2 regions of the Terribacillus sp. FSL K6-0262 genome follow, and region 2 is predicted to be linked to the other one. Evidence: riboswitches for the same ligand, from Rfam matches in the RefSeq annotation. Region 2 holds a riboswitch; the other holds the start of a gene.

Region 1 (16,433 bases), 570 kb from region 2:
AAAGCGACGACACCCGAAGAGCTGCGCTCCGATCTTGAAATGGCGCTTCGCCTCATTCCGGGTAAGCATCGCATTAACCTGCACGCCATCTATGCAGAGACAGATGGCCAGCATGTCGAGCGTAATGAAATAAAGCCCGAGCATTTCCGCAATTGGGTAGAGTGGGCGAAGCAGCATGAGCTGGGGCTGGATTTCAATCCAACTGTCTTCTCGCATGAAAAAGCTGCCGACGGTCTGACACTTGCCCACCCAAATGAAGAAATCCGACAATTCTGGATCGAGCATTGTATCGCTTCACGCAGGATCGGGGAATATTTCGGCAAAGAACTAGGTACGGCAAGTCTTACAAATATCTGGGTCCCTGATGGATATAAGGATGTGCCGAGTGACCGCCTGACGCCAAGGGAACGTCTGAAACGCTCACTCGATCAAATATTTGCTGTCGAAATCGATGAAAAATATAATATCGATGCTGTGGAAAGCAAATTATTCGGCATTGGCTCCGAGTCCTATGTCGTCGGATCCCATGAATTTTATATGGGTTATGCGCTGACTCGAGGCAAGCATCTGCTGATGGACACCGGGCATTATCATCCGACAGAAATGGTTTCCAACAAGATCAGTGGCATGCTGCCATTTACCGATAAAATTGCCTTGCATGTTTCCCGGCCGGTCCGCTGGGACAGTGACCATGTGGTGACGTTCGATGATGAGCTGAAGGAAATTGCACTTGAGCTAGTCCGGAACCGAGTACTTGATAATATCCGCATCGGGCTTGATTTCTTTGATGCCAGCATCAATCGCGTTGCTGCTTGGGTGATCGGGACACGCAATATGCAAAAGGCACTGCTGTATGCACTTCTCACGCCTCATGAAGAGCTGAAGGACTATCAGGAGAAAGGGCAATTCACGGAAAGGCTCATGCTGATGGAAGAACTGAAAAGCTACCCATTCGGCGCAATTTGGGATTACTTCTGTCAGGAAATGCAAGTACCCCACGGAACTGCCTGGTGGCAGCATGTCAAAGAGTATGAAAGAAATGAAATGGCACGCCGGTAACACGCCAGATTATGCTACACTATAATCAAAACGTGGTAAAGGCAGGAAAAGGTATGTTAGTTGCAGAAAGACAAAGGAAGATCGTCGAGCTGGTCAACGAACGGGCAAGCGTCCGGGTCACCGAGCTTAGCTCCCTCTTCCATGTGACCGAGGAGACGATACGGCGCGACCTCGAGAAGCTGGAAAAGGAGCAGCTGCTCCATCGCAGTCATGGCGGAGCTGTGCGGATCGAAGAAGGGGCAACGGAGATTGCGCATGAAGCACGCGAAGTAATGCATATGCAGGAAAAGCAAGCGATTGCCAAAGCGGCAGTCTCCGATATCCACACCGGGGAACGAATCATTCTCGATGCCAGCACGACAGCATGGTATATGGCAAAAGAATTGCCGAATATGCCGCTGACGATCATAACCAACAGTATCAAAGTGGCACTTGCCTGCAGTACAAAGGATCAGATCCGTGTCATTTCGCTCGGCGGACAGCTGCTGTCAAAATCATTATCCTATGTCGGACCGCTGACGGAGAGATCATTGACGACCTATTATGTAGATAAAACTTTCCTTTCGTGCAAGAGTGTCCATCTCGAGCATGGTTTGAGTGACTCGAATGAACAGCAGGCGATCGTGAAGAAGCAAATGATCGAGATAGCGGAACAAACAATCCTCCTGGCCGATTCCAGTAAATTCGGCAAGCGTGCTTTCGCCACAATCACCGGTCTGGATAGGATTTCGAAGGTCTACACAGATACAGGGATAGATTCCATCACAAGCAACCATTTTGAAAAACAGAACATCGAGTTCCAAGCCGTGAACTAATCACCGACCCCGCAGGATTAAGCTTGCGGGGTCGCTAAGCATGGTATGAGGAATAAAATAGCATTTATCCCTCTGAACTCGTTGATTTTTGTAAGCGCTTGAATTGCTGAAATCCTAACCGGATCTGAAAGCGGTTATTGCATCAGCGACCCTCGGAGGATAAGAAGCCTCCGCTTATGGATTCTCTGCTTTCGACGTCCATCTTGAAAGGTTGTCCTTAATGGACAGCCTTTTTGGTTTGCAAACAAATCCCTATCTTATCCACTGCCTATCGATATCCCTTCGAAAGTATAATATAACCATGGGATTTTTGTTGATAAAGCAATACGAATCCTGTATTCTCTTATTTATTGTGACAAAAAAATCGATTTTTTCTTCTTATTAAGAGAGATGGAGGGACTGGCCCGATGAAATCTCGGCAGCGGAACTTTATGATGAAGTTGCTGTGCCAACTCCAGCAAGCCGAGGCTTGATAGATAAGAAAAGTGCCAGGATGCCTCTTCTTGCTTGTCAAGATGGGGCCTTTTTTGAGAGGAAAAACGGACAAGACTTGTCGCTTTTATTTTTGGAGGTGGAATGATGAAGAAAGGAAATCCATGGGCGCTGATCCCATTTGTTGTTTTTTTGATTTTATTCATTGGTTCAGGGGTCATTACAGGTGACTTTTATGCGTTTCCTGTCTTAGTGGCGATTGTCATTGCAGGTGCTGTCGCTCTTGCTATGAATCGGAAAGAATCATTTTCGCGGAAGGTTGACATCTTTTGTCAAGGAGCAGGGAACTCCAATGTCATGCTGATGGTCATTATCTTTCTTTTGGCTGGTGCCTTTTCAGGGGTGGCAGAGGGCATGGGTGCAGTAGACTCCACTGTAAACTTTGCGTTAGCATTTGTACCGCAAAACCTGCTTGTCGTGGGCTTATTCATCATAGCCTGCTTTATCTCCCTGGCAATGGGTACCTCGGTGGGTACGATTGTTGCGCTGGCTCCAATCGGAGTGGGGATAAGCGAACATACCGATCTTTCGATGGCGCTGGTAATGGCTGCGATCATTGGCGGTTCCATGTTTGGTGATAATTTATCCTTTATCTCGGATACAACCATTACTGCCGTACGATCACAAGGTGTTCAAATGAAGGATAAATTCAAGGTGAACTTTTGGATTGTCCTGCCGGCAGCTATTGTAACGAGCATCATCTTAGGCATTATGACAATGGGTGAGACGGCTCAAGTGGATCATGGAAGCTATAGCTGGGTAAAAATACTTCCTTACATTCTGGTTATTGTCTTTGCATTATCTGGAATGAATGTTTTCCTTGTTCTGGCGTCTGGTGTTGTTTTAGCTGGAGCAGTTGGCTTGGTTGATGGCAGCTATCATGTAATGGATCTTGTGCAGACGATGGGCGGAGGAATGGCAGATATGTATGAGATTGCTTTCCTTGCAATACTGATAGCAGGAATGGTAGAGGTCATTAAATATAACGGCGGAATCGATTACCTGCTTCACCTTTCAACACGGAGGATTAAATCGAAAAAAGGTGCTGAATTCAGCATTGCCGGTCTGGTTGGAGTTACTGATTTATCTACGGCCAATAATACAATTTCTATATTGATCGTAGGTCCGCTCGCTAAAAACATTGCGGATCAATACGGGATCGATCGGCGAAAGACCGCAAGTATATTGGATATTTTCTCCTGTGCGATTCAAGGTCTTTTGCCATATGGCGGCCAATTACTGGCGGTTGCCGGTGTGGCTGGTATATCACCAGTCAGCATTTTGCAATACTCCTTCTATCCTATCCTCATCGGTGTCTGCGGAATCATCGCTATCCTTATCGGATACCCGAAGAAGAACAGCTGAAAAAGTGGACCGCACAGCAGCAAGGCTGTGCGGTTTTTTATGCAAGGAATTTCGGATTGAAAAGAAGGCTGGAATGGTGACGGGAATGGATGGAATGAGTGGATCTGGGTGCAATCAGTTGTCATCCGATCGGATTTCTGGTTTGCAGGTACGGCATTTATCGGACAGCCGAAAACGCCTTTTATTAACCATAATTTTATTATGTAAACCATCTTTGTCGATTTTTTCTCAAAATTATGTCTTTCATATAGCCAGCAGAAGAAACTCTGTGATACTATTTTACTTATGTAAAGAAAAAGCGTAATGGAGAGAGACAGATGAAGGTAGCAAAATTTGGTGGTAGTTCAGTAGCAAGTGCGGAGCAGCTCCGCAAAGTAGCACAAATCGTGAAAGCCGATCAAGAGCGGAAGTTCATCGTCGTTTCTGCACCGGGTAAACGGGATAAAGCAGATACGAAGGTGACGGACTTGCTGATTGCAATAGGCGAGGCGCACAACAAAGGGGAAGACGTCAGTACACAGGTGGAAAAAGTACTATCGCGTTTCCGATCCATCGTCGAGGAATTGGAGCTTGATGATAACCTTATCGGACAGATAGCCGATCATCTGGATGGAATCCTGTCCGATGCAATCCCTGCCGTGAACAAGATGGATGCATTGAAGGCGGCGGGGGAAGATTCCCTTGCAAAAGTATTCAGTGCATATCTTCAGAAATTAGGTGTCGAAGCTGCCTATGTGAACCCTCAAGAAGCAGGTTTGCTTGTGAGGGAGGAATTGGGAGGAGCAAGGATACTTGATGAGAGCTTCGAGCTTTTATATAAACTTCGTGATCGGGAAGGGGTGCTTGTCATCCCTGGTTTCTTTGGCTATACGAAGGAGGGGAAACTTGCCACTTTCCCTAGAGGCGGTTCGGATATCACCGGCTCCATCGTGAGTGCAGGCGTGAAGGCTTCCTTGTATGAAAACTTTACAGACGTGGATAGTGTTTATAGTGTGAATCCGAATATCGTGGAGAATCCTAAAGAAATCCACACATTGACGTATCGCGAAATGCGGGAGTTATCTTATGCAGGCTTCTCTGTCTTCCATGACGAAGCACTGATTCCGGCATTCCAAGCTAAAATACCGGTATGTGTGAAAAATACGAACAATCCTTCCGCACCCGGAACGATGATAGTTGCGGAAAGGGAAGTATCGGGAAATCCCGTCATAGGCATTGCGAGTGATACAGGCTTCTTGAGCATCTATATCAGCAAATACTTGATGAACCGGGAGCTTGGTTTCGGCCGGAAGCTATTGCAGATTCTCGAGGAAGAAAACATTTCCTTTGAGCATGCTCCATCCGGTATCGATGATATGAGTGTCATCCTCAGGGAAAGCCAGCTGCCGCCGGATAAAGAAGCAGTGGTCGTCCGCCGTCTCAAAGAGGAACTGAAAGCCGATCAGGTGTCCATCGACCGCGATCTTGCGATGATCATGATCGTCGGGGAAGGGATGATCGAAACAATCGGTGTTTCCAGTACAGCCACAAAGGCTTTTACCGATGCGAATGTGAATATCGAAATGATCAACCAAGGTTCCTCTGAAGTATCTTTGATGTTCGGTGTCAAAGCCCATCAGATCAATGAGGCTGTACAATCATTGTACAAAGCATTTTTCCAGGATTAAAGAATCCGGACAGCGCCTAAAATGGCGTTGTCCGGATTTTCCTTTTTATTTTTCCCAGCGGGAGCTGAAGCCCGGCATAATCCTTGATGCCTTTTTCGGATACGAGCTTCAATAAGTGCGCGAAAATCTCAGCGGTCATCTTCGCATCTGCCAGTGCGTGATGGCGCTCCAGCTGCTGGACTTGGAAGCGGCTGATCAAGCTGTCCAGACGGCTTTGCCTTTTTTTGAAAAACATCCGCGCCAGCATCTGCGAATCAAGTGTGTAACAGGACAATGGCGGAAGCTTATACAGCTTCAGCATCGTCTGGATGAACCGGATATCGAAAGAAGCTGGATGGGCAACAAGGATGGTATCCTTGCTGTAATCCAGGAAACGCTCCATTGCCTCGGGGAATGATGGTGCTTCTTCTATCTTGTCGGGATCCAGCTTGGTCAGCTTGATGATTTTCTTTGGTGTCTTCAGCAGCGGCTTTGTCATTTGATAGAATTCATCCTCTGATTGAATGACATTTCCCTTCATGCGAACTGCTCCGATCGAGAGGATTTCATGTCCCAGATCAGGGAACAGTCCAGTCGTTTCCAGGTCAAAGACGGTAAAATCCTGTTCTTCGAAAGGTACATTCCGAAGAGAAGGAGCCGGACGATAATCAGTGAGCTTTTCATACAGCCGCTGGTGGATGCGGGTATTGATATGCGCTTTTCTTTTTACGTGCATGGTAACTTTTCCATAGAGTATATAACGGAAAAGCTGTAAGTCGATCATCATCCGTTCACCCTATTTCTATTAAGTCTCAGCTCGAGCCCCTGCTGCATTCCTTTGGCAGCAGCTAAAGCATTTTTCAGCGTTTGTTTCTCTGACTTATCCAAATCCTTCACGGAAATGCGCGTGGAAAGCGGCTCGCCGGCCTCGAGCTGCTGCAGGTTCAGCTTCAATCGGAAAAGAAGCAGTTCATGCAGTGCCTGAGCGGCAGTGGCGCTGTCATTTTTGGACATATGATGATTGGAAGTCAGGGCATGAAGCCGGCGTATCGTGTGCACATCTTCGACTCCATAGCCTACTGCGTATATCCTTACAGCGTTCACGATCTGCATCATGGCGGATTGTTTCAGATTCAGATGCCGATTCCTCGTGCTGGTGGAAATACGGCCGAAAGCTTGCAAAGGGACGCGAATTTGGAGCGTATCACGAATCAGCATCGGCTGTAATCTGGATGCATGCTGCATGGCAAGGGTCAATTTCCTGCGCAGTTTGAAAGCTAGATCGAAGTCCCCGTAAACAGGACGGAAATCGATGAATATAGTGAAATCACGTACCTCCTGGGCATCCAGATTTCGCAGCCAATCATCGATCGTTTCAAACCATTGGGAGAGGGAATGCCGCCATTTCTGTTCCTTGGCCATGATCCCTCCGCTGCAAAGAGGGAAACCGCAGGCATCCAGCATATGGTTGATTTTTTCTGTCAATCTTTCGAAATAGACTTCTATTTCTTCTTTATGCTTCAATTCCTTGTAATCATCAAGAATGATCCCGTTGTCTTGGTCTGTGCTGAAACCTTGTTCCTTCCTGCCCTCGCTCCCCATGACAATGAAGCAATAGTTGATTTTTGGACGGCCATAGCCTTCCATGACCATTTCCCTTTCTGCCAGCTGGATAATCTGACGATGCAGGCGATCGTTATAGCTGGAAATCAGTTCGGCGATATCATAGCCATACATCCGCTCGTCCACAAGCTGCCGAATGAATGATTGGAATTGTTTATTGTTCACTGGGCTCAGGCTGGCCAATGTTTCAATTGAATCCGCATTGGCAACCCTGTAAGTGAGCTCGAAATAAACACTGTTCGAGACGCTCAATAAAGAGGATTGCCTGATAAAGCCGACGACCCGGTTCCGGTGCAGGACAGGTATGGCGGCGGCAGGGTGATGTTTCAGATACGATAGGGCATCATAAATGAAGTCATGTTCCTGGACGAAAAAATAGTCCTTGTTCATGATTTGCTCCACCGGCGCATCCAATCTGCCATTTTTCAAAGCATCGAATATTTGACGGTAGCCGATCATCCCTTCGATTTCCTGCTTGTCGCGGCTTACGGCAATTCCTTCTGTTTCGGCATTTTTCAGGAGTTCCGCTGCTGCGTAGACTGTTTCTTCCGGGTGGATGAAAACAGGACGCTCCATGAAGCTGGATACCCTTTTCTTATAAAGGGCAGGTTCCGTTCGATCAGTCAAATCGCTTGTCTTGTATTTCACTTCCTCATATAAGCTTTTCATCAATTGACTGATTCTCTCCAGGATTGCTTGGGAAAAGCGAGAGTCCTGCTGCATCGTCTGCTGGAAGCTGGCCTTGGGAAAGACAATCGATTTTGTTTTTTCGGATGCCTGAACGGCGATTTGCATCTCGCCCTCGGTCAATAATGTCAAAAGACCTGCGAAGTCACCTGGATAATCATAGCGGACGGCTACTTGCTTCCCGTTGGCCTGATAAATGAAATTTTTTGCAACTCCTGCTACAAAATAGTGCACGTTGGTATGGGCGGTATCTTCATCCGCGCTGATGATGTATTCATTTATTTGGAATTCCTTTATTTCTGCCTGATCAAATAGACGGATTCTTTCTTGATCATCCAAAAGGGAGAAGGGCAGGGTATTGGCGTATAATTGAGCTAATTCTTTCAAGAATAAGTCACTCCTTGCATGTCAAAAATCTTATTATTGCTAATTTCTGCAGGGTGTTATAAGCTATATATGTGCAAAACTTTGCAGGATGTGATCATAGATGAAACAAATACTCATTATTGGTGCCGGAGAGGAAACAGTTCAATTAATCAAACTGTTCCAGCGGTCAGAGTCTTTCCGGATAGCCGGTATGGCCGTTAAAAGCCCGACCCCGATTATAAAATATCAAGCGGAACGACTGAATATCCCACTTTGGAAAGACCTGACGGCAGAATCGCTCGAGCAGGTCGACTTTGTGCTGGAAACCTCAGAAAGATTGTCAGATTATCTTGATCCGACAAACTGCAAGGCAGAGATCATATCTGGTCAAAGTGCACAACTGATGCTTGCATTCGCATCTAAAGAAGATACAGAGAAAACTTCTACATATAATAACCAGCAATTTCGCACCAAGACGCTGGAGTACTTGCATGAGGGGGTCCTGTGCATCGATCGCCAGGACGAGATTATGTATGTGAACGAAGCAGCTGAAAAACTGCTTGGCAGCAAGAAACCCCAGCTGATAGGGAAACCCATAGAAAATCTACTACCCGGTTCGAGGCTTCCTGAAACCATCCGGACAAGGGAGCGTTTTGTGGATGAACAGCTCATGCTTCCTTCCGGGATACAGATTGTCTATACCTGTGCCCCGCTTGAAAATGATCAGGGGGCAGTGACAGGAGCTTTCATCGTAATGAAGAAAACAATCGACATCGTTGCATTGGCGGAAAAACTCACCGATGTCCGGGAAGTGAAATCGATGCTGGAAGCCATCATCGATTCCTCGCAGGAGGCAATCAGCGTCGTCGATGAAAATGGCATCGGTTTGATCGTCAACCCTGCATACACGCGGCTCACCGGCTATACACCTGAGCAGATTGTCGGAAAACCCGCGGTGACGGACATCATGGAAGGGGAGAGCTTGCATATGCAGGTTCTCCGGACACGCAGACCGGCTGCAGGGGCCAGGATGCGGGTGGGGAAGCACGGCAAGGAAATGATGGTCAATGCAGCACCGATCATTGTGGACGGGAAACTGCGCGGCAGTGTCGGCGTCCTGCATGATATTTCGGAGCTGCATGAACTGCAGGATGAAGTGCAGCGCGCCCGCAAAATCATCCGCAGCCTGGAAAACAAATACACGCTTAAAGATGTGGTTGCCGATTCGGATAGCATGCAGGTGACACTCGAGCAGGTCAAATTCGCTGTCAGCGCGGACGCGCCTTGTCTGTTGCGCGGAGATGCCGGTGTGGGGAAAGGCATGTTTGCTGCCATCATACATAATGAGAGCAAAAGACGCCATCGGCCGTTCATCCGAATCGATTGTACAATCAGCGAAGAAGAGGCTTTGGAAAAACAGCTGTTTGGCTCCCTGCGCGGCAGTCACGCGATCGGGATGATCGAAAAAAGCGATGGCGGGACGCTTTTCCTTGACGATGTCGATAGGATGCCGCTCCGTATCCAGCAAAAGGTCTCCGACTTCATGGATACAGGAAAGCTGGAGCTTCCTTCCGGTAAATCGAAACAGGTGGACGTAAGGATCATTGTCAGCGCCCGTCATCCATTGGAAAGGGCAGTCTTCGAGAAAAGATTCCATGAGCCATTCTTCGAGAAACTGAAGCGGATCACGATTTACATTCCAAGCCTGGCAGAGCGGATGGAGGACTTTGACGGATTGTTATCCACAATTGTCCACAAGCAAAACCACTTGCTTCAGTCCTCGGTTCAATCCGTTTCTGCATCTTCAATCGATGTATTGAAAGAAAAGAAATGGACCCATAATGTTAAAGAATTGGAGGCGGTGATCGTTCGCGCGATGACGTTCATGGAGAAGACGGAGCATATCATGCAGCCAAAACATCTGCAGATTCCTTCATGCGATCCGCAATCAGGGGAAGGAACGCTGCAGGAGCAAGTGGAGATTCTGGAGAAACAGCTGATCGAATCTGCCTTGCGAGCGAACGATTACAATAAGAAAGCGACTGCCGATCAGCTTGGAGTGTCGATACGGAATCTTTACTATAAGATGGATAAATATAATTTTGATAGAAGTGGCATGCAAGATTTTTCATAACGGGGAAGGAAGAATGCAATGCATAAATTTACCGCTCTTGAAAAAATGGCAGCTGTAAAGCGAGGAAGTACGATAGCGATTGCGGCTGCCGATGACCCATCCATTCTTAAGGCAGTGAAGAAGGCGGCCGATCAGCAATTGGCATCATTTTTGCTATATGGGGATATAGATCGATTAAAACGCTTCATGCAGGAAGAAGCACTGGCAGAGGATAAAATCACCTGCGTACATGCTTCTACTGCTGACAGGGCCGCGGATATGGCGATCGAAGCATGGAAATCGGGCAAGGCCGATTTGCTGATGAAAGGCATTGTCAGTACGGACGTGCTGGCCGGCAAAATATTGAAGGACAAATCAATGTTCAAGTCCGGAAGCATCCTGTCCCAGCTGGCCATCTTCGATATTCCGTCTTATCATAAGCTGCTTTTCCTGACTGATGCGGGAATCAATATCGCGCCATCCTTAGAGGTGAAGCAAAAGATATTGAACAACGCCGTGACTATTTTCATGAAGATGCACCAATCAGAACCGAAAGTCGCTGCGCTTGCCGCCACCGAGAAGGTGAACCCGGCTATGCCGGCGACGACGGATGCCGCGCTGCTTTGTGGCATGCAGCAGCGCGGCCAGCTTCAAAATTGCCAAATAGATGGTCCGCTCGCACTGGACGTTGCCTTATCTGCCCAGGCTGCAGCTACCAAGAAAATCGATTCATTGGTTGCCGGAGATGCCGATATTCTATTGGTCCCGGAAATCGAGAGCGGAAATATGCTGTATAAATCATTCACCTACGCAGCAGGGGCAGTGAGTGCCTCCTTGCTCGTCGGAACAAAAACACCTGTCATCCTTACTTCCCGTGCGGACGACAGCACCAGTAAATATTATGCAATATGCTTCGCGCTAGCGGCAGCATCCCTTGCCTAGGAGGAACTTTAGATGAAAATCTTTGAAACATTGGAACAATATGATTATGAACAGCTAGTCCTTTGTCAGGACAAAGAATCCGGTTTGAAAGCAATCATCGCAATCCACGATACAACACTCGGTCCGGCTCTTGGCGGTACGCGGATGTGGACATACGCAACGGAAGAAGATGCAATCGTCGATGCACTGAGACTGGCAAAAGGCATGACGTATAAAAATGCTGCCGCAGGCCTGAATCTTGGCGGCGGAAAAACAGTCATTATCGGTGACCCGAAAAAAGATAAAAATGAAGCGATGTTCCGTGCATTCGGCCGTTATGTACAATCCTTGAATGGGCGCTACATCACAGCAGAGGATGTCGGTACGACAGTGGAGGATATGGAGCTGATCCATACGGAAACGGATTTCGTAACTGGAATCTCCGCTGAATCCGGATCATCAGGCAACCCGTCTCCGGTGACAGCTTATGGCGTTTACAAAGGAATCAAAGCATCTGCCAAAGAAGCCTTTGGTGATGATAGCTTGGAAGGAAAAACAATTGCTGTCCAAGGTATCGGGAATGTGGCATATGCTTTGTGTGAGCATCTGCATGCAGAAGGTGCCAAGCTGATTGTAACGGACATCAACAAGGAAGCTGTCCAGAAAGCTGTCGAAGCATTCGGGGCGACTGCAGCGGATCCGGATGACATTTACGGCGTGGAATGTGATATCTTTGCACCTTGTGCACTTGGTGCAGTAATCAATGATGATACATTGAAAGTGTTGAAAGCGAAAGTGGTTGCCGGAGCAGCAAACAATCAGCTGAAAGACGAACAGCACGGACAGATCCTGTTCGAGCGCGGCATCGTGTACGCACCTGACTATGTGATCAATTCCGGCGGTGTCATCAATGTCGAGGATGAATTACATGGCTATAACAGAGAGCGTGCACTCCGCAAGGTGGAAACCATCTATGACAGCCTTCAGCGTGTATTCGAAATCGCAAAGCGTGATAACATCCCGACCAGCCTGGCAGCTGACAGAATGGCTGAGGAAAGAATCGAAACGATGCGCAGATCCAGAAGCCAATTCCTGCGTAACGGCCATCATACATTAAGCAGAAGATAATGACGAGGGGGAAACCGCGTGCGGACAGCAGAAAACCGTATCCTAGCGATCAATCCAGGTTCTACTTCCACGAAAATTGGTGTGTTTGATGATGAGCATAACATTTTTGAACGAGTGATCCGCCATGATTTGGAAGATATCGGCGGCTATGAGAAAGTAATGGATCAGTATCAATTTCGGAAACAAATCATTTTGGATGCATTGGACTTCGAAGGTATCAATGTGTCCAAGCTGACTGCCGTCTGTGCACGCGGCGGACTGCTCCGGCCGCTTGAAGGCGGTACATACCGCGTGAACGAAGCGATGCTGGCCGATCTCAAGGCAGGCTATAATGGCGAGCATGCTTCCAACCTTGGAGGACTCATTGCGTATGAAATCGCAAGCAGCCTTCATATCCCAGCCTTCATCACCGATCCTGTCGTAGTCGATGAACTTGATCCGCTCGCACGGCTTTCCGGATTGCCTGGTGTGGAACGAAAAAGCATCTTCCACGCTTTAAATCATAAAGCAATCGCACGCAAAGCTGCAGCGGTGAAGGATAAGAGCTACGAGGAAGCAAATATAGTCGTCGTGCATCTTGGCGGGGGCATTACTGTCGGTGCACATCATCATGGCCGCGTCATCGATGTGAACAATGGCTTGAGCGGAGAAGGGCCATACACTCCTGAACGCGCCGGCACAGTTCCGGCAGGTGATTTGATCGAGCTGGCTTTAAGCGGAGAATATACAAAAGATGAATTGATGAAGATGCTCACGACCAAAGGCGGATTCATGGGTTATCTTGGCACAAACGATGGCCGGCTCATTGCCGACCGGATCAAGAAAGGTGACCAGGAAGCTAGGCACATCTTCGAAGGCATGGTTTATCAGACCGCAAAGGAAGTCGGCGCCATGGGCGTTGTCCTTTCAGGCGATGTCGATGCGATTGCAGTGACTGGCGGACTTGCGTATGATGATCTATTCATTTCGCTGCTGAAGGACAGGGTCAGCTGGATCGCGGATGTGCTGGTATATCCAGGTGAGAATGAGCTCCGCGCTTTGACAGAGGGTGCGCTTCGTGTCATGCGGAAAGAAGAAGCGGCAAAGGTATATGCCGTATAGGAGGCAGTAACAATGGTAAGAGAATATGACATTGTCATCTTAGGGGGCGGTACGGGTGGATACGTTGCCGCCATCCGTGCTTCCCAGCTGGGCTTGAAGACGGCGATCGTGGAAAAAGCAGAGCTCGGCGGGACATGCTTGCATCGTGGATGCATACCATCCAAGGCATTGCTGCGGTCAGCTGAAGTTTACCGGCAAACGAAGGAAGCAGCAGCTTTTGGCATACATACATCCGATGTAAGCCTGGATTTTGCAGGCGTACAGCAACGGAAACAAGCAATCATCGATCAGCTGCATAGAGGGGTGCAGCATTTGATGAAAAAAGGGAAAATCGATGTTTTCCAAGGATACGGCAGAATCCTCGGTCCATCCATTTTCTCTCCAACGGCAGGCACCATTTCCGTTGAATTTGCCGATGGAAGTGAAAATGAAATATTGCTTCCCAAGAATGTGGTCATAGCAACAGGTTCCTCGCCGCGATCGTTACCGGGCATCGATTTTGACGAGTCCAGGATCCTCAGCTCTGAAGGGGCATTGGCAATGGAAGAGCTTCCCGAAAGCATGACGATCATTGGCGGGGGTGTCATCGGTATCGAGTGGGCATCCATGCTTCATGATCTCGGCACCAAGGTGACCGTGCTGGAATACCAGGAGCGCATCCTGCCGACGGAGGACGAACAAATCAGCAAAGAAATGGTCAAGCAGCTCAAAAAGCGCGGCATTTCCATCCATACGAATGTGCAAGTGGAGGGTGCGGCAGCTGATGCCAGCCAAGTGACGGTCAAAGCGCGCATGAATGGGGAGGAGCAGGAATTCATCTCTGACAAAATCCTTGTCTCTGTGGGCCGTTCGGCGAATGTCGGGGATATCGGATTGAAAAATACAGATATCCAACTGACAGAGCAAGGCTTTATCCAGACGAATGATTTTTATCAGACGAATGAATCTCACATTTATGCGATCGGCGATTGTATCGGTGGTATGCAGCTGGCCCATGTTGCTTCCAGGGAAGGCATCATTGCGGTGGAGCATATTGCGGGTGAAAAGACGGAGGCTTTGGATTACAGCATGGTTCCTGCTTGTGTCTATAGCTATCCCGAAACAGCAAGTGTCGGGTTGACAGAGGCACAAGCGAAGGCGGAGGGCTATACAGTCAAGACTGGGAAAATGAGCTTCCAGGCGATCGGGAAAGCCTTGGTATACGGTGAGACAGAAGGATTCGTGAAGATCATCGCCGATGGGAAGACAAACGATTTGCTTGGGGTTCATATGATCGGTCCGCATGTGACGGATATGATCTCCGAAGCCGCGCTTGCCAAGCTGCTGGATGCAACGCCATGGGAAATCGGCCAGAGTATCCACCCGCATCCGACATTATCGGAAATCATCGGGGAAGCGGCACTTGCCGTCGATGGAAATCAAATTCATGGCTGAGATATTGAAGAAAGGGGGAGCGGCGATGTCAGAAACAAGACATGCTTCTCTTGGATTATCGGACGAAAAAGTATTGGAAATGTATAGATGGATGCTCCTGGCACGGAGAGTGGATGAACGGATGTGGCTCTTGAACAGAGCCGGCAAGATTCCGTTCGTCGTCTCCTGCCAAGGACAGGAGGCAGCACAAGTTGGTGCTGCGATGGCATTGGATAAGGATGTCGATTATCTTTTGCCTTACTACCGTGATTTAGGGCTGGTCATGCCATTCGGGATGACCGCGAAGGATCTTATGCTTTCGGCCTTTGCTAAAGCAGAGGATCCGAACTCAGGCGGGCGGCAGATGCCGGGCCATTTTGGGAAAAAATCCTCCCGCATCGTCACGGGATCCTCACCGGTTACAACACAGGTGCCGCATGCTGTCGGTTTTGCCCTGGCTGCAAAAATGGAAAAGAAACAGCTTGTCAGCTTCGTGACTTTAGGGGAAGGATCCTCCAACCAAGGTGATTTCCATGAAGGATTGAACTTCGCCGGCGTCCATAAACTGCCGGTGATCACAATGGTACAAAACAATAAATACGCCATCAGTGTGCCGCAGGAAAAACAGCTGGGCTGCGTCAATGTATCCGATCGGGCACAAGGATACGGTATGCCAGGCTTCACCATTGACGGTAATGATCCGCTGGCAGTGTATCAGACGGTCAAAGAAGCAAGGCAACGTGCATTGAACGGCGATGGCCCAACGCTCATCGAGGCAGTCGGATATCGCCTAACGCCTCATTCCAGTGATGACGACGATATGACTTATCGTGAAAAACAAGAAGTCGAGGAAGCACGCAAGAAGGATGGCGTGCTGACATTCGGGGCATATTTGCGTGAAACGGGTGTCTTGACGGAGGAATTGGAAAACAAAATGGAAGAAGAAATCAAACAAATCGTAAATGAAGCAACAGACTATGCTGAGCATGCCAAAGATCCGGAACCGGAATCCGCACTGCTTCATGTGTATGCCGATTAAGGAGGAAAAACGATGCCAGTAATGTCCTATATCCAGGCAATCACGCAGGCGATGCGTGAAGAAATGGAAGCAGATGAAAAAGTATTCGTATTAGGGGAAGACGTCGGGAAAAGAGGCGGTGTATTCCGGGCTACCGATGGACTGTATGATACATTCGGAGCGGAACGTACGCTTGACACACCGCTGGCGGAATCTGCGATTGCGGGAGTGGCAGTGGGTGCTGCCATGTACGGCTTGAAGCCGATTGCTGAAATGCAATTCGCTGATTTCATCATGCCGGCAGTGAACCAAATCATTTCAGAAGCGGCGAAGATCCGTTATCGTTCCAATAACGACTGGACTTGCCCGGTTACCATCCGTGCGCCTTATGGCGGCGGTGTGCATGGCGCCTTGTATCATTCTCAATCTGTGGAAGCGGTGTTCGCGAACCAGCCAGGCCTTAAAATCGTCATGCCGTCCACACCTTATGATGCAAAAGGCCTTTTGAAAGCAGCCATACAGGATCCGGATCCTGTATTGTTCTTCGAGCATAAAAGAGCTTATCGCCTCATCAAAGGTGAAGTGCCTTCTGAATCCTATACGCTGCCGATCGGTAAAGCGGATGTGAAGCGCGAGGGTTCTGATATCACCGTGATCACCTACGGATTATGTGTGCATTTTGCCCT
Region 2 (16,433 bases):
TGACATTGAATTCATTTTTCGCTTGACTGACTTCTTCTATACTATTGATTTCTGCATTTGATCCCACAATCCCCAAAGCGCGCTTCAATATCTTTGCATCCCCGATGACAATCGGCTGACTTTCCCCGTATATTTCCTCATCCATCAATGCTTTCACAATGATTTCCGGACCGATTCCAGCTGCATCGCCCATCGTAATACCAATTACCGGTTTTGTATTCATACATGCACAACCCCTCTTAGTTTTTTGATTGCATCCTTAAATACGGTTTCTTTACCGAATCCGCCCGCTTTCGTGATCACGAACATGTCTTCCCTGCCGATGAAGGAGGATATCGGCACACCAGTTTCCAATTCGTCATATAAAACGAATCCGTTCGTATCCAGCAAATCACAAACCTGTTTTGCTGTATCGCCTCCTGTCATGACAAGACCTTGAAAAGTTCCCTTTTCTACAAGTGCCGCTATCACTTCACCAAGCATTTTTACAATCTCGTTGCTGACTTGCGTCCTATCCAAACCGAGCTTTCCGCCTAATTCCCTGGCCTTCGCGATATCATTTTCGCTTCCCGCCGTATAAATCGCAGGATCCAGCCCTTCATCAGCCGCTTCCTTTGCCAAGGAGATCACTCGCCTTATTTCCCTTTCTCTTTCTTCTATAGAAGAAACTGCTTTGGCAGAATCCAGACAGATTCCTTTTGTCGTTGTATCCGCCAGTAAAATCTCAAGCTGTCTTCTGGAATTTTTATTCACGCTTCCTACGACAGTCAGCACCTGCTTATTATGCAGAGGAATGATAAGTTCCCGTTTCTTTTCACTTTTCAAATCATAGAAGGATGGCAGATAACTCGCCAAACCGGCAGACCCTGCCCATGAAATGGAATGAGACAGGCTCTTCGTATGCTCCAGCAGCAGTTCCAGGTCTTTCTCCTGCTCAGAATCCGCCACTATATATTTGATGCCTCGCTGTTTGTACGCATCCAGTAAGTCCTTCAGCTGCTCTTTTTCCGATCGGAGAACATCCAGGGTGATCAATCCGATCTCTTCTCCTATGTCTTTCTTTATGAGCGTGGGTATATGCGCCTCAGCCACAGGTGTTTTCGGGTCATTGGCTATTTCTGTTTCATGCAGCAAAACACCATGGAGATAGTGATTACCTCTCACCACCGTCCTCCCATTCCTTGGGTAGCCTGGTGCAATGATGATGAAATCGGTTTGGATTGCATCCCCGAATGCCTTGATTTCCTTTCCGACATTTCCTCTCATAGTGGAGTCTATCTTTTTGTAAATAAAATCAAATCCTGCATCGATCAAAAACTCAGTAATCGATTTTATTTTATCAAAAGCTGTTCCTGGTTCTATGGAACGGCTGTCCGTATCGAATACTACAGCCTCTGCATCTTTCGCAGCTGCATAATCCCGTTCAAGAAATACTGCCGTATTCAGTCCTTCTTTTGCCAGCTGGACTCCGCTGTCATTTGCCCCAGTCAGATCGTCGGCAATGATTGCTAATTTCAAATTGAAGTCACCCCTATTTTGTTACCGTTTTCAAAAACCATAAAAATTATTTAATGTTTGAATCTAATGCCATTGTAATAGTTAGTGATTTATTATGCAACATTTTTTGGTTATATTTATATAAAACCTGCTAAAAAGAATACATCGAGATAATAATTGCATCTAAACACAAAAGTAACGTTGCATTATAAAACGAATTTCATTTCAAGACAAAGCTTTCTACTCTCGCAAAGTAAATCTATAACCCTTCATGGGAAGTGAATTATTTCGTTCCGTGTATTATGCTAAGGTTAGAATGATTTGTAGATAAGTTGCTGAACAAAGGAGAAAACATGAGCATAAAAATATTGTTTATCGCCCCTTATAACGGATTAAAAGAATTGGTCAACACCATGAAGGATGATTTCCCTGATTTAGATATAGATGTATTGGTCGGCGATCTGGAAGAAGGAGTGCGTTATGCGAAAGAAACATACCAGCAATATGATTTGATCATCAGCAGAGGAGGAACTGCTCGATACATAAAGAAAAGCGTCCCCATACCGGTAATTGAAGTGAAAGTCTCGGGTTATGATGTATTGAAGGTCTTGACCCTTGCGGATGGCTATCCGGGCAAAAGCGCCATCGTCGGCTTCTCCAATGTAGCACAAGGAGCAAGGACAATCGCCAGCCTCCTGGACATGGATATCAAAACAGTCGAAATCGACAGCGGCACAGAAGTCCACGCTACTTTGACTGACTTACAGGAAGCGGGCATTACATCGATCATCGGGGATACCATCACTGTCGAAACAGCAAAAAAAATCGGTCTTCACGGCATACTGATCACTTCAGGGACGGAAGCAGTACACGATTCTTTTGAAGAAGCCATACAAATATACGAACTGGCGAACGGCATGCAGAAAGAGATACAGCGATATAAGGAATTGCTGAGAAACGAACAAAATGCTTATATCCTGCTTGATGCCAATGGAAATATCGCAGAGCAAAATCATGCCGCCGACCAGTTTATCCGGAAAATGGGAACAGCGTTCAGACAAATTCGCAACGCAGCATTGGCTTGCATGGATACAAACACCAAAAACAGGAAAATGGTTACAACGAACGAAAGTACATTCGACATTCTCTTCTTGCCGTTTAAAGAGGGATTGTGCTGGATCAAAATAACAGATACACCGATTCGAACAGACGGGAATCAAGGAATTTATATTGAAGAAGTGACCGCAGGCATGGACAGGATCGGTTCGAGTAAAGAGATCCAAACAGTTCATAAAAAAATACAAGCAGCATCGGATCACAGCCTGCCTGTCTTGTTGATCGGCGAAAATGGAGTCGGAAAAAGCACGGCAGCCAAGGAAATACACCGGAGAAGCAGCAATTCACACCATCCATTTGCCACTGTCGTATGCGATGAAATCCCTGCAGGTTCTTGGAAAACGACTATCCATTCTGTATTGACAAACGAGCACTTTGGTACATGCTATCTGATCAATCTCGAAAATGTAAGCAATGACAGAATTCATGCTTTGGCGGACACCCTCAAGGAAAGGGTAACGGGCCCTCGGCTTATAGCTGGTATGGAACAAGAGAAATACAGATTCATGTTTCAGGATGATGACACTTTTCAATCTGTATTCAGCCGAGCAATGATTGAAATCCCCCCACTCAGGGAGCGGAAGGAGGATATCGAATCATGGGCGCATTACCTTATCTCCTATTTCAATACGGAACACGGAAGACAAATAGTAGGCTTCAGGGAAGGTGCATCAGCTTTATTGCGCGAATTCGAATGGCCAGGGAACATCAGGCAGCTGACAACAGCCATCAAACAGCTTGTAGCAGAGGCAGACGGGTTTTATATCGAAACAGCCTCCGTAGAAACACTGCTTCAAGCCATAAGCGCAGAAACACATACAGACACTCCTCTCTCCTTAACAGGAACGCTTGAGGAAATAGAAAAAAAAGTGATAAAGGCAGTTCTGAAAGAAGAAAATTACAATAAATCCAAAACAGCTGCGCGATTGGGTATCAATCGCTCTACCTTATGGCGTAAGCTGCAATCCTAACCAATACAATAAGAGGCAGCTCGTATCTGAGCTGCCTCTTATTGCATTATTCACCACACAAAACATCCTTTCTAACCCGAATTCATTTTTGTTTATTTTTGCAACTATTTTATAAATATATCTTGTATTAATTGGTGTAAGCATTTACAATAAATATTTGAAAGCGGTTAATATCCAAAAACGTTTCAAAATGAAACTATAGAAAAGGGTGTCTGTATGAAAATCAAGGCTACGTTAGAAAGAATCCCCGGCGGAATGATGGTTGTTCCCTTATTGCTCGCCGCAGTTTTAAACACATTTGCTCCTGATTTGCTTCGTATAGGAAACTTTACGCAAGCATTGTTTGTCGATGGTGCTTCCACACTGATTGCATTGTTCCTTTTATGCACCGGGGCACAAATCAATTTGAAATCATTTGGTCGTTCTTTAGGAAAAGGAGCTACATTACTATTCACTAAATGGGCAGTCGGAGCATTATTCGGATTGCTTGCCATCCTGTTTGCAGGAGAAGACGGATTGTGGCTGGGTATTGCGCCTATCGCCATGATTGCAGCAATGACTAACAGTAACGGCGGAATGTTCGTTGCACTTGTCGGTCAATACGGCAGCAAAGAAGACAGAGCGGCTTATTCTTTATTGGCACTCAATGATGGCCCTTTCCTTACAATGGTTGCCTTGTCCGTCTTCGGCGCGATGGGTTTTGTAAACGGTTTATTCTCGATCACTTCCTTCATCGCCGTACTTCTTCCCATCGTTGTCGGTATGGTTCTTGGTAATTTAGATGAAAATATGCGTCAGTTCCTTGAACGAGGAAGCTCCATGCTGATACCATTCTTTGCTTTTGCACTCGGAATGAGCATCGATTTCCGATCCATTATCGAAGGTGGTTTAAGCGGTATCATCCTTGGGCTGTTGACTGTATTCGTAACAGGTACTGCCGGCTACTTCGTGTTCAAGGCTCTCAAATGGAATCCGATTGTTGGTGCAGCAGAAGGTTCAACTGCTGGTAATGCAGTAGCGACACCAGCAGCGATCGCAGCAGCTAATGCAAGCTTTGCATCCGTAGTGGACATAGCTACAGTACAGGTTGCCGCCTCAGTTGTGACCACAGCAGTCCTGCTTCCGCTCTATGTCGGTTTCTTGGTGAAACGTTTGGAGAAAAAAGGCTATAAATTCGAACAAGACGCCCAAACAGAGTCAGGAAATGGTCATTCTGGAACAATGACCAACCAGGTGGGAAATCAAGCTTAAGGGCTTACGTAATATACAGAAGGTTCGTTTCGGAAATGACATCAACGGCCCTAGTGAGCGGGAAATATAAGAACAAGTGCTTTTAAAAACGCCCTCCTCATTCGGAAGGCGTTTTTAAAGCTAATTCTTTTTCCAATTCCCACTGCTTCAATTGCCGGCGCAAAATCTTTCCGCTGATTTGTGTTTTAGGCAGCTCTTCCATCACTTCGATCTCTCTCGGCGCAGCATGGGCGGCCAGGTTTTTGCGGACGAACAAACGCAGTGATTCGAGCAGCTCCGGTGTCTCCTCATAGCCATCACGCAATGTGATGAATGCTTTGACGATCTCCCCGCGGACAGGATCGGGTTTCCCGATCACACCCGCTTCTGCCACAGCGGGATGTTCAATCAGCTTGCTTTCCACTTCGAATGGTCCGATTCGCTCCCCGGAGGAATTGATCATATCGTCATTCCGTCCTTGGAAAAAGATATAACCGTCTTCATCCTTCAAAGCCAAATCCCCGGAAATATACCAGCCTGGATAGACAAAGTAACTATCATACTTGCCCCTGTCGCCCCAGATATCATGCATCAGTCCTGGCCATGGAGTCTTGACGGCCAGCTGGCCAATCGTATTGGGCGGCAATTCGTTCCCTTCTTCATCCAGGATGCCGACCTGGATACCTGGGAATGCACGTCCCATCGAACCAGGCTTAATAGGTTCCGAGGGCAGGTTGACGATGATATGCCCACCCGTTTCCGTCATCCACCACGTATCATGGATTCGCAGCTGCAAGTTTTCCCAAGCCCATGTGATGACTTCCGGATTGAGCGGCTCTCCGACACTGAGGATGTGACGCAAGCTGGAAAGATCATAATCCTTATACAAATCACCTTTTGCTTTCAGCAGACGAAAAGCAGTCGGGGCGCTGTAAAGTGTCGTCACTTTCAGGTCTTCAATGATTTTATACCAAGATTCCGCCTTGAATCTCCCTCCTTGAATGACGATTGTCGCCCTGTTCAGCCAAGGGGCGAAGAGCCCATAAACGCTACCCGTGACCCAGCCTGGATGGGAGGTGCACCAATAGACATCATCATCCTGTATATCCAGTACCCATTTCCCCGAAATAGCATGATGGATCAAAGAACGATGTACATGCAGCACGCCCTTCGGCTTCCCGGTCGAACCGCTTGTGTAATGAATCAGCAGACCGTCTTCTTTGTCAACCCACTCCACGTCTCCGGAAATGGACGAATCGGGCTGAGCGGCATTCATGTCTTCTATTAATAGGATTTCCTTCAAGGAAGGGATATCCTCTGCAGGTACCCGCTTGATCAAATCCTGATCTGTAATGAGCAGGGTACCGCCGCAATCATTGATACGATCCCGTACAGCATCTTCCATGAATGCCTCGAACAGCGGTCCCGCAATGGCACCGATCCGGATCGTTGCCAAGATGGCAACATAGCATTCGGGATTTTTCGGAAGAAAGATGAAAACACGGTCTCCTTTGGCTACACCATGCGAGCGGAGGACTTTTGCATAGTGTTCGATTTTTTGCTGCAGTTCCGCAAATGTCAGACTGGATTCCAGCACTCCGTCCTTCACATAATGCAATGCAGTCTTTGCGCCATAGCCTTCTGCTACATGGCGGTCGACAGCTTCATAGGAAGCGTTGCATTTTCCGTTTTTTCTGCTGAGCAGTTCTTCTTCAAGCGCTTTCCAGTCGTGACTGCTCACTGCCTCTTGATAGCTTGGCAGATTATGCTTTCTGTCCGATTTCGGTGACAAGGTTATAGTCATAAATCTGTTCCTTCCCTTCCAGTAAATCCAGTATGTCTTCCTTCCATTTTCCGAGTGCCGCACTGCCGCGGGAGCGCGGCCTTGATAATGCTATTTTCAGATCCTTTGCCAACGTGGATGGCCTGCCTTGTAAAAGCAAGACACGATCGCTCAAATACAGGGCTTCGTCGATATCATGCGTGACGAGGATGATCGTCGTGCCGAATTCCTCCCAAATCTTCAAGAGGAGCTCTTGCAGCTGCATCTTTGTGAATGCATCCAATGCACTGAATGGCTCATCCAGCAGCAGGATATCCGGTTCCGTGACAAGGGCGCGGGCAATGGCAGCCCGCTGTGCCATCCCTCCCGAAAGCTCACGCGGATATAGTTTTTCTGCTTCCTTCAGCCCTACCAGCTCCAAATACCGGCGAGCTTTTTCTTCATTGTTTTTCCGGTCGCCATTCAAGCCGAAAGCGGCATTGGCCAATACCGTTTTCCACGGCAAGAGCCGCGGCTCCTGAAAGATAAACCCGACACGCTGGTCGGATGGGATGGTGATGTTCCCTTCATAATCCGGATCCAGTCCGGCCAGGGCCCGCAGGACTGTACTTTTACCGCAGCCGCTTGTACCGAGAAGGCTGACGATTTCTCCTTTTCCGACTGTGAAATTCACTTGCTGTATAACCTGCTTTTCCCCAAAACGCCTTCCCAGCTTATCCACTTGCAATGTCATGCTGAATCCTCCCTTGTCATTTCGCTAATACGGTATCCTGCCAATGAAGTGATCGTTTCTGGATGAGCTTCAACACCCAATCCGTCAATTTCCCAAGCAGGGCAAACAAGAAAATGCTGGCAATGATCACATCGGGAGCGTATGTGTTCTGCCCTAAAATAAGAAGATAGCCAAGCCCTTGGCTGGCACCCATGATTTCCGCAGCAACGACGAACATCCACCCCAGGCCAAGACCACTGCGCAATCCGGTAAGGAAAGAAGGCAATGATGCAGGAAGGATGATCCTTCTTACGAGAGCCATCCCATCCAGCCCATACATCCTTCCTACTTCGATCAGCTTACGATCAACGCCGCGAATCCCATCGACGATGTTCAAATAGACCGGGAAGAATACGCCGACCGCGATCAATGTCACCTTCGACGGTTCGCCGATCCCCATCCAGAGGATGAATAAAGGCACCCACGCCAGTGAAGGTATCGAACGGAACGCTTGAATCAGCGGATCAAAAAACTTTTCGGCAAGCTCCGAATAACCTACAAGGGTTCCCAAAAGGATAGCTGCTGCGGTTCCGATGATGAAACCGATGAATAAACGGTAAACGGTAAGCAATACATGATCCTGCAGAGTGCCATCCTGCAAATAAGCGATGATCGTTGACAGGATCTTACTCGGGGCAGGAAGCTGATAGGCAGGAATGACTCCTGCCCTGCTCAATACTTCCCACGCTGCCAGCAGGACAATCGGCAGCAAGGAACCAAGCAGTGCAGGATGCGTCCTTAATTTCTTCCACATAAATCATCATTCCTCCCCAAGATCTTCTGCGTATTTCGGTTCGATATAACTATCCACCGTTTCCGCTACATCTTTGCTGCCTTTCCATAGATTCGCTTTTTCCAGGACAGCACCTGATTGATTCAGGATCTCCCGCTGGGTATCACCCGGGACGGATTCCGAGAAATCATTACGTTCCAGCTGCTTTGCTGCTACTTCCTGGCTGATATTTGCCTCTTTGGCAACAATTTCAGCTGTCTCTTCCGGATTTTCTTCGATCCAGGCCCTTGCTTTGTCATAAAGCTTCAAGACTTCCTTCACTTCTTCGGGATGATTCTCAGCGAATTCTTCGCGGACATTCAGGAAATTATAAGTGTTGAAATCTTCGTTTCGATAGAATAATTGCGTATCACTTTCCAATTCCAGCTTTGCCATATGGGGATCAAGGCCTGCCCATACATCCACATCACCGGAAAGCAGCGCACTCGCTCCATCGGCATGCTGCAAATTGACGATTTGGACATCTTGTTCATCCAGACCTGCTTCCTGCAAGGAACGCTGCAGGAAGATATATGGATCGGTACCGACAGTTGCGGCTACCTTTTTCCCCTTGAGATCGGCCGGCTCCTTGATGTCGCTATCCTTTGTTGTGACCAATGCTGTCCACTCCGGCTTCGATGCCAGGTATATACCTTTTATCGGATTGCCATTCGCCTTGGCGAGCAAGGCCGCACTGCCTGCTGTGGAACCAAAATCCACACTGTTGCTGTTCAGGAATTCCAGTGCCTTGTTGCTCCCTTGACTTAGTGTCCAAGTCACCTCGATGCCTTGATCCTTGAACGCTTCTTCTGCCCAGCCTTTATTTTTGATCACCAAGCTGGCCGGGGAATAATAGGCGTAATCCAAACGAATCTGTTTAAGGTCTCCTGATGCTGAGCTTGAATTACCGCAGGCTGCCAGGAAGACAACCGCTAAAACGCTGAGTAAAGCTAGTAAACTTCTTTTATCTATGAGGGGAATCTTATTCATCGATTGCTACTCCTTTATCATCCAGTTCGCATGCATAGGTGCTGATCGTTCCGCGCAAGCGCTGCGCTTCTTTATAGGTGCAGCGGTTGTGGACCACTTCCAATCCCGCTTCACGCGCAATCGCGGCTGCTTCCGGGGAGACGACACCTTCCTGCAGCCAGAATATTTCCGGACGGACCTCGGCTGCTTCCTTTGCCAGCTCCACAGCCGCTTCCGGACTGCGGAAGATTTGGGCTATATCGATTTTCCCTGGTACACTTTTCAAATCCGGGTAAGCTTTCTCTCCCAGGACAGTTGTTTCGGCAGGATTTACCGGGATGATTTTGTAACCGAGGCGCTGCATCTTCCGAGCCAAACGATTGCTTGGACGCTGCTCCTTGCTGCTCAGCCCTACTACTGCAATCGTTTTTTGGCGCCCTTGGGCATCCGTTGCACTGCCGAGCGCTTCCCGGATGACAGCTTCATCATTGATCACGATTTTCCGGGATTCCGAACGGATTCCAGTAGCCTTCTCCAATGCACGATCCAAATCATGGATAAGATCATCCACTGCTTCAATCCCGACGGACAGCCGCACCAATTCCTCTTTTACCCCCGTAGCTGCCAATCCCTCGGCATCCAGCTGCAGATGTGTCGTGGAGGCAGGGTGGATGATCAATGATTTGGCATCGCCCACATTGGCAACATGGGACCAAAGGGCGACATTATTGATCAAAGCAGCACCAGCTTCCCTGCCTCCCTTGATGCCAAAGTTGACAATGGAACCAGCACCGGATGGAAGCACTCTTTTGGCGATTTCATGGGATGGATGGCTGCTGAGCCCCGGATAAGCGACCCAATCGACTGCCGGATGCCGTTCAAGGTAATCTGCCAGCTTTTCTGCATTTTGTACATGGCGTTCCACTCGTAAATGCAATGTCTCCAAGCCTTGGATCAGCTGCCATGCATTGAACGGACTAAGGGCAGCCCCAAGATCGCGCAGCAATTGGACACGCAATTTTGTACTGAAAGCAAGCGTACCGAAGTCAAATGCATAGCGGATGCCATTGTAACTCGGATCCGGCTCGGTGAATGTCGGAAACTTCGGTGAATTCCAATCAAATCGGCCCCCATCGACGATCAATCCCCCGATGGAAGTACCATGACCGCCGATCCATTTCGTTGCACTGTGCACGACGATATCCGCACCAAGCGTTATCGGTTTGCTAAGGATAGGTGTGGCAAACGTACTGTCGACAATGAGGGGGATCCCGGCATCATGTGCCACTTCCGCGACTGCTTCCACATCCAGCACATGCAGGCTGGGATTTCCGATGATTTCTGCAAATACAGCTTTTGTTTTGTCTGTGATCGCCGCGCGGAATGCCTCCGGATCGGTCGGATCGACGAATTTGACAGTGATTCCGTAGCGAGGGAGCGTAGTCTGGAATAGGTTATACGTCCCTCCGTATAAATTCGTTGCTGCTACGATTTCATCCCCGGCGCTTGCCAGATTGAGGATGCTGTAGCTGATGGCTGCCATTCCGGATGCAACACCGACTGCTGCGACGCCATCTTCCAGCAAAGCAATTCGTTTTTCCAGAACATCGACGGTAGGGTTGCCGATTCGGGAATAGATATTTCCCGGCTCATCCAGTGCGAATAGACGCTCTGCATGATCTGTATCATGGAACAAGTAAGAAGTGGTCTGGTAAAGCGGCACCGCTCTTGAGCCTGTCGTCGGATCCGGCGCTTGCCCGCCATGCAATGCTAGTGTTTCTGCTTTATATACTTGATCTGTCATTTTGTCATTCCTCCAGTTTATATAGATGAAAAAAGCAGCTCCCGGTAAGAAGCTGCTGCTTATGCACGAAACTCCTTATCTCCCAAACTTCCGTTTGCTGGATGTAGCACCTTAAAAGCCATTTCCGCTTACAGGTTGCCGGGTTTCATCGGGCCAGTCCCTCCACCTCTCTTGATAAGTCAATATGAAATTTTCATCGGCTGCTCGAGTACCTCCCTGATATGGTGTCCCCACTTCTCGAACTCCAGCAGAAAACCATCATGCCCATAGATTGTATCCACATCCACATGCCTTCCCCTTGGAACTGCCGCAGCAAAGCGGCTTATCTCCTCTGGAGGAAATAGCAGATCTCTTGAAAATCCGAATGTCAGCACAATTGCGTCTATTCTCCGGGCGGCTGCTTGCCATCCTCCTCTTCCCCTGCCGATATCATGACTGTTCATCGCTTCCAATAAAGTCATATAGCAGTTGGCATCAAAGCGATTGACCAGCTTCTCTCCTTGATAGTTCAAATACGATTCCACCTCGTAAGCTGCATCATCCCTCCGGGAGGCAGCACGGCGGAAACGTTCATTATATTGATGGTCGGAACGGTAAGTAAGCATCCCCACCATCCGCGCAAGTCCGAGACCGGCCGCAGGTAATCTGTCCGGTGTATAGTATCCATCGTTCCAATCGGGATCGGAGGTGATGGCTGTCTTAGCCAAATGGTTATACGCAATCGCATAATCACTCACAAAGGGGGTTGCTGCGAGCGGAATCAGCACATCCATGAAATCAGGGTACATGACGCCCCATTCCAGTACTTGCATCCCTCCCAATGATCCGCCGATTACTGCCTTTAGATGAGCAATTCCCAGTTTCTCCAAGGCAAGACGCTGCACCAAAACCATGTCCCTGATCGTTATTGCCGGAAAGGCTGCCGCATACCTGCTTCCCGAATCCGGGTTTACCGACAATGCACTCGTTGTCCCATTGCACCCGCCCAATACATTGAATGTAATCACTTGGTATCGGCGGGTATCGATGTATCCGCCCGGCTGCAGCAATCCATTCCACCATCCAGTTGCTGCATCAGTTCCGATTGCAAACTGATCTCCCGTCAACGCATGACAGACAAGCACCGTTTCTCCCGAAGCGGGTCCGCTTTTTTCAAAAGCCACCTCGACGTTTGGCAGGATATTGCCTGATTCAAGCACAATATCCCCGATGAGAAGTTTGCCGGTTTGGTATGACTGTTGTAAATCCATTCTCCGCATGCTTCCTCCCCCCAACTAAAAAAGCCACCCTGAGAGGACAGGGTGGCAATATGTACCGACATGTCTCTCTCATCTCTAAAGTGCTCTGCGCACTTTCAGGAATTAGCACCTTAAAAGCATTTCTGCTTGCAGGTTGCCGGGCATCATCGGGCCAGTCCCTCCGCCTCTCTTGATAAGAGCTTGCTATTGATTTGTTAACAGGATTGTAGCATGGGGTTCTTATAGGAGTCAACTATAAATTCTGAAATTTCCATCAGGATATTCTTCCCGGAAATTTGGACGCCCCGCATCGGCAATTGCCGATGCGGGGCTTAAAATGTAACTTTTTCTATTGTTATGCGAGAATGCCTAATACATTCTCCTGCCGCGGTACTTGTTCCACATGGTAGTTTTCACTTAAACGATGCAATCCCTACCTCTATTGCATCCTTACGGCTCCTTGGCCGCTCCAGTCTGAATAAGTACTTCTGATTAAAACTATAGCAGAATGCCAGAGATCTTCAATAAAGTTACTCAAATATTGAAGACGTTAATTATTCTATCATGCTTTACAATTACTGTCAAACCACCGATGCAGATGTACTCCCCTCCCTCTTCCATTCCCGTTAATCAAAGAGGACAAATCGCCCCGCATTTCCCATCTTTCTATAGGAGACCTTATTTTGGTGACGCTTTATGACAAATAATCTGTAAACACTTACACAACTTGGTCAGAAATATTCACGTAAGATATCCTGACAAGTTTGTTACATTTTTTTGCAGGGCACTTATAATGAAAAAAGATTTAAATTTTCAAATAATAAAGAAGGCATTCAGGGGGTAGAGAAAATGGATATGGCCAATACGGTATTCATGTTCGTCGCAACCGTCCTCGTATGGTTGATGACACCGGCACTCGCACTCTTCTACGGCGGGTTGGTAAGAAGCAAGAATGTGCTGAGCACAACGATGCACAGCTTTACGACAATGGCAATCGTTTCGATCATTTGGATCATTGTCGGCTTTTCCCTGGCATTCTCACCAGGTAACGGAATTATTGGGGGATTGGATTATTTCGGGCTGAATAACGTTGGTTTCGATCCAAACGCAGACTCCGGACATACAATTCCATTCAACTTATTCATGATGTTCCAAATGACATTTGCGATTCTGACAACAGCCATCGTGTCCGGCGCATATGCAGAACGCATTCGTTTTCCAGCATTCATTCTATTCACAGTTCTTTGGGTCCTCATCGTTTATTCCCCGCTGGCACACTGGGTTTGGGGCGGCGGCTGGATCGCAGAAATGGGCGCGCTTGATTTCGCAGGCGGAAACGTTGTCCATATCTCCTCCGGTCTTGCTGGGTTGGTTGTTGCAATCGTCATCGGCAAACGTAAAAATGCCGGCTCCACTGCACCGCATAACTTGATTTTCACATTGATCGGCGGCGCATTGCTTTGGTTCGGATGGTTTGGATTCAACGTCGGCAGCGAACTTGCTTTCGATGATGTAGCAATGTACGCCTTTATCAATACGAATACTGCTGCAGCAGCTGGTGTACTTGGATGGATGATCATTGAATGGATCATCAATAAAAAGCCGACACTGCTTGGAGCTGTATCCGGTGCGATCGCCGGGCTGGTTGCCATCACCCCTGCCGCTGGATTCGTCTCCCCGCTTGCCAGCATTCCAATCGGCTTGATCGGCGGCATCGTCTGCTTCTGGGGCGTCGGCTGGCTGAAGCAGAAGCTTGGTTATGATGACGCACTCGATGCCTTTGGATTGCATGCAGTGGGCGGTACATGGGGCGGCATCGCGACTGGCTTGTTCGCAAGCGACTCCATCAATGCAATCGTCGAGCACAATGGCCTTTTCTATGGCGGCGGTATTGATCTATTATGGAGACAGGTAGTTGCCATCATTGCAACATTCGCCTTTGTCGGGGTTGTGACATTCATCTTGATCTCCATCGTCAACCTCATCTTCAAAGCACGTGCCACAGAAGAAGAAGAAGCAAAAGGTCTTGATCTGACGATGCACGGCGAACGTGCCTACCAGGATTGATCAATCTAAAAGGAGGAACGGTATATGAGTGACATGTTCAAGGTTGAGATCATCACAAGGAACTCAGCAGATCTTGAAGTTTTCAAAATGAAAATGGCTGAAATCGGGGTATCCGGCATGACGTTCTCCCACGTGCAAGGCTGCGGCCTGGAAGAAGGCTATACGGAGTTATACCGCGGCGTCAAGAAAGTGCAGAATGTATTTGATCGGCTGAAAGTCGAAATCGTCGTCAGCGCAGTTCCAGTGGATGATGTCATCGAAGCAGCAAAAAGTGCGCTTCATACTGGTAAAGCAGGTGACGGAAAAATATTCGTCTATCCGATCCAGCAAACGATCGATATCAATACAGGAAAACAAGGTCCTGCAGCCTTGTAACGGAAGCGCTCCTTAAAGGGGGCGCTTCTTCTATGTAAAAAGCCAGCCCGAACAGGCTGGCATGGAGAAGAAAATGAGCAGACAAGTAACATTAGGACGATTGTTCACATAAGATGAAGCAGAAAGCTGCTATCAGCATTCCCGCCATTGGCGGCGCAGCCTAGCGGGGGTGCTGTCTCTATACGACTATTCTAAATGATAGATTTTAGCTGTTTTTGGATCATTATGATTATAGCTGCGATCCTCATCTACAAGTTTCTTCAATTTCCTGACAGCATCTTCGAATTCGAACTCGGATATCTGTTTCGTTGCACGCAAGGAACATAGCATGGCATATGCGATCGGCATCGTATTCACTTCTACAATTACGTCTACATCCGAGTTGCCGCTATATGCAACGTTGGAACTATTTTCATTTCTGCTGAAAGGATTCTTGTTTTCTTCTCTGCTGAAGGGATTCTTATTTTCGTATTTTCTAAGATTGCTCATCGTCCTTCTCCTTTTTTAATTGATATTATTTACACTTTTTGCGGCTGTGGCGATCACGATGGCCGTTATCTTCGTCATCTTCAATATCTGCCACGTCTTCTACATCCGCATCGGATTTTGCTTTTACATTTACATATGCGTTACCGCTTTTGATAACTTTTGCATAGTTGTAATTGTAATTTTCGTTCTTATTTTTGGATTTGCTTTCAGATTCGACAGTGTCCTCTACGCTTTCAAATTGATCATCATCATCACGGCGATGTTTGTCGTAGCTCATCGTTTGATTTCCCCCTTCGAATTTATGTTTTTTCTCCCATTTTTCTCCCATGGGTGATTCCTCCTTTTTGAATTGTTATCGTCTTACAGTTATAAGCTATGCAGCTGCATGGAAGAGTGTATGGTCAAACTGTCCGAGGGCAAACATGGAATTTGCTGGTATAGTAAAGGGGGAGGTGGACGAAGTGACTTTTGATTTCCGTGCAAATGCAGATGGGATCCTGATACGGCCGCTCTCCAAGGCGGACTACTCCAAATGGTTCAGCGGCTTCAGCCGGCGTAAATTTTCCCAGCATCCCCATGATCCTGGGCTGCCCGATATGACAGGATGTACAGCTACATGGTTTTCTGCTTTAGTGGACAAGCATCAGCAGCTCGCTGCTGATGACAAGGCATATGTCTTTGCCGTGTTCAGACAAGCCGACGGTGCTCATCTTGGCATGATTGATTTTTCAACATTGGCGCGGGATGATTTTCAATGGGGAAGGATCGGCTACACTATCCATAATCAATATTGGGGAAATGGTTACGGCAAGGCTGCAGTGCGATTGGCGCTTGAAGCTGCCATGACGGAGCTTCGCTATCAGCGTGTCGAAGCACATATCAATTTGGATAACCCGCAGTCAATAGCATTAGCCAAAAGCGTCGGCATGCGTTTTGAATGTATTCGTAAGGGGTTCATTTTTGAAAACGGTCAGTGGACAGACCATCTTGTTTTTATCTATATGCAAAAATAATGACGGGCTTCTGCTGAAGCCCGCCGCATTCATCCTCCATTCTCTTCTTCATATTCCCTTTTGTCAGATTTTCCTTTTCTTCCTGCATCCTGTCATGACGCTCCTAACTGCCGCCATCCAATTCTTCCTATACAGCTTGCTGTTCTCCACCACCTGCATCATCATAACGAACTTCCACATAACCGCCATCTGCACATGCATGGATATCCGTATCATCCCGGGTCAGGCTTACATCTTGTCCCTCGTCAGACAGATGCTCGCTTTCCAAGTCGATCCGCAGCCAGGCAGGAATAGAAATAAAAGGTTTCCCAGTAATAGTTTTTCATGAATAGGGCTC

What was found. A riboswitch is a leader RNA that binds a small molecule or an ion and turns the genes downstream of it on or off. The one in region 2 is predicted to bind S-adenosylmethionine.
Region 1: linked by a shared signal. The riboswitch ahead of MHI54_RS16310 (Na+/H+ antiporter NhaC family protein) and the one ahead of metX (homoserine O-acetyltransferase) in region 2 are both predicted to bind S-adenosylmethionine.

Annotation. Positions count from the first base shown of each region.
Region 1 is NZ_CP150277.1:3,173,552-3,189,984, forward strand. It holds gene rhaA (L-rhamnose isomerase) at 1-1,059, shown strand, start outside; gene MHI54_RS16305 (DeoR/GlpR family DNA-binding transcription regulator) at 1,113-1,874, shown strand; SAM riboswitch class I at 2,250-2,357, shown strand; gene MHI54_RS16310 (Na+/H+ antiporter NhaC family protein) at 2,454-3,731, shown strand; gene MHI54_RS16315 (aspartate kinase) at 4,049-5,398, shown strand; gene MHI54_RS16320 (3'-5' exonuclease) at 5,415-6,164, opposite strand; gene MHI54_RS16325 (DUF294 nucleotidyltransferase-like domain-containing protein) at 6,161-8,074, opposite strand; gene MHI54_RS16330 (sigma 54-interacting transcriptional regulator) at 8,175-10,187, shown strand; gene MHI54_RS16335 (phosphate acyltransferase) at 10,206-11,108, shown strand; gene MHI54_RS16340 (Glu/Leu/Phe/Val dehydrogenase) at 11,121-12,215, shown strand; gene buk (butyrate kinase) at 12,234-13,316, shown strand; gene lpdA (dihydrolipoyl dehydrogenase) at 13,329-14,750, shown strand; gene MHI54_RS16355 (thiamine pyrophosphate-dependent dehydrogenase E1 component subunit alpha) at 14,776-15,768, shown strand; gene MHI54_RS16360 (alpha-ketoacid dehydrogenase subunit beta) at 15,781-16,433, shown strand, end outside.
Region 2 is NZ_CP150277.1:2,606,375-2,622,807, reverse strand. It holds gene pdxA (4-hydroxythreonine-4-phosphate dehydrogenase PdxA) at 1-223, opposite strand, end outside; gene MHI54_RS13370 (four-carbon acid sugar kinase family protein) at 220-1,518, opposite strand; gene MHI54_RS13365 (PrpR N-terminal domain-containing protein) at 1,851-3,584, shown strand; gene MHI54_RS13360 (2-keto-3-deoxygluconate permease) at 3,801-4,835, shown strand; gene acsA (acetate--CoA ligase) at 4,933-6,618, opposite strand; gene MHI54_RS13350 (ABC transporter ATP-binding protein) at 6,578-7,330, opposite strand; gene MHI54_RS13345 (ABC transporter permease) at 7,347-8,123, opposite strand; gene MHI54_RS13340 (aliphatic sulfonate ABC transporter substrate-binding protein) at 8,130-9,131, opposite strand; gene MHI54_RS13335 (PLP-dependent aspartate aminotransferase family protein) at 9,124-10,914, opposite strand; SAM riboswitch class I at 10,987-11,095, opposite strand; gene metX (homoserine O-acetyltransferase) at 11,094-12,164, opposite strand; SAM riboswitch class I at 12,240-12,352, opposite strand; gene MHI54_RS13325 (ammonium transporter) at 13,002-14,219, shown strand; gene MHI54_RS13320 (P-II family nitrogen regulator) at 14,244-14,594, shown strand; gene MHI54_RS13315 (hypothetical protein) at 14,781-15,083, opposite strand; gene MHI54_RS13310 (hypothetical protein) at 15,109-15,411, opposite strand; gene MHI54_RS13305 (GNAT family N-acetyltransferase) at 15,536-16,096, shown strand; gene MHI54_RS13300 (hypothetical protein) at 16,224-16,364, opposite strand.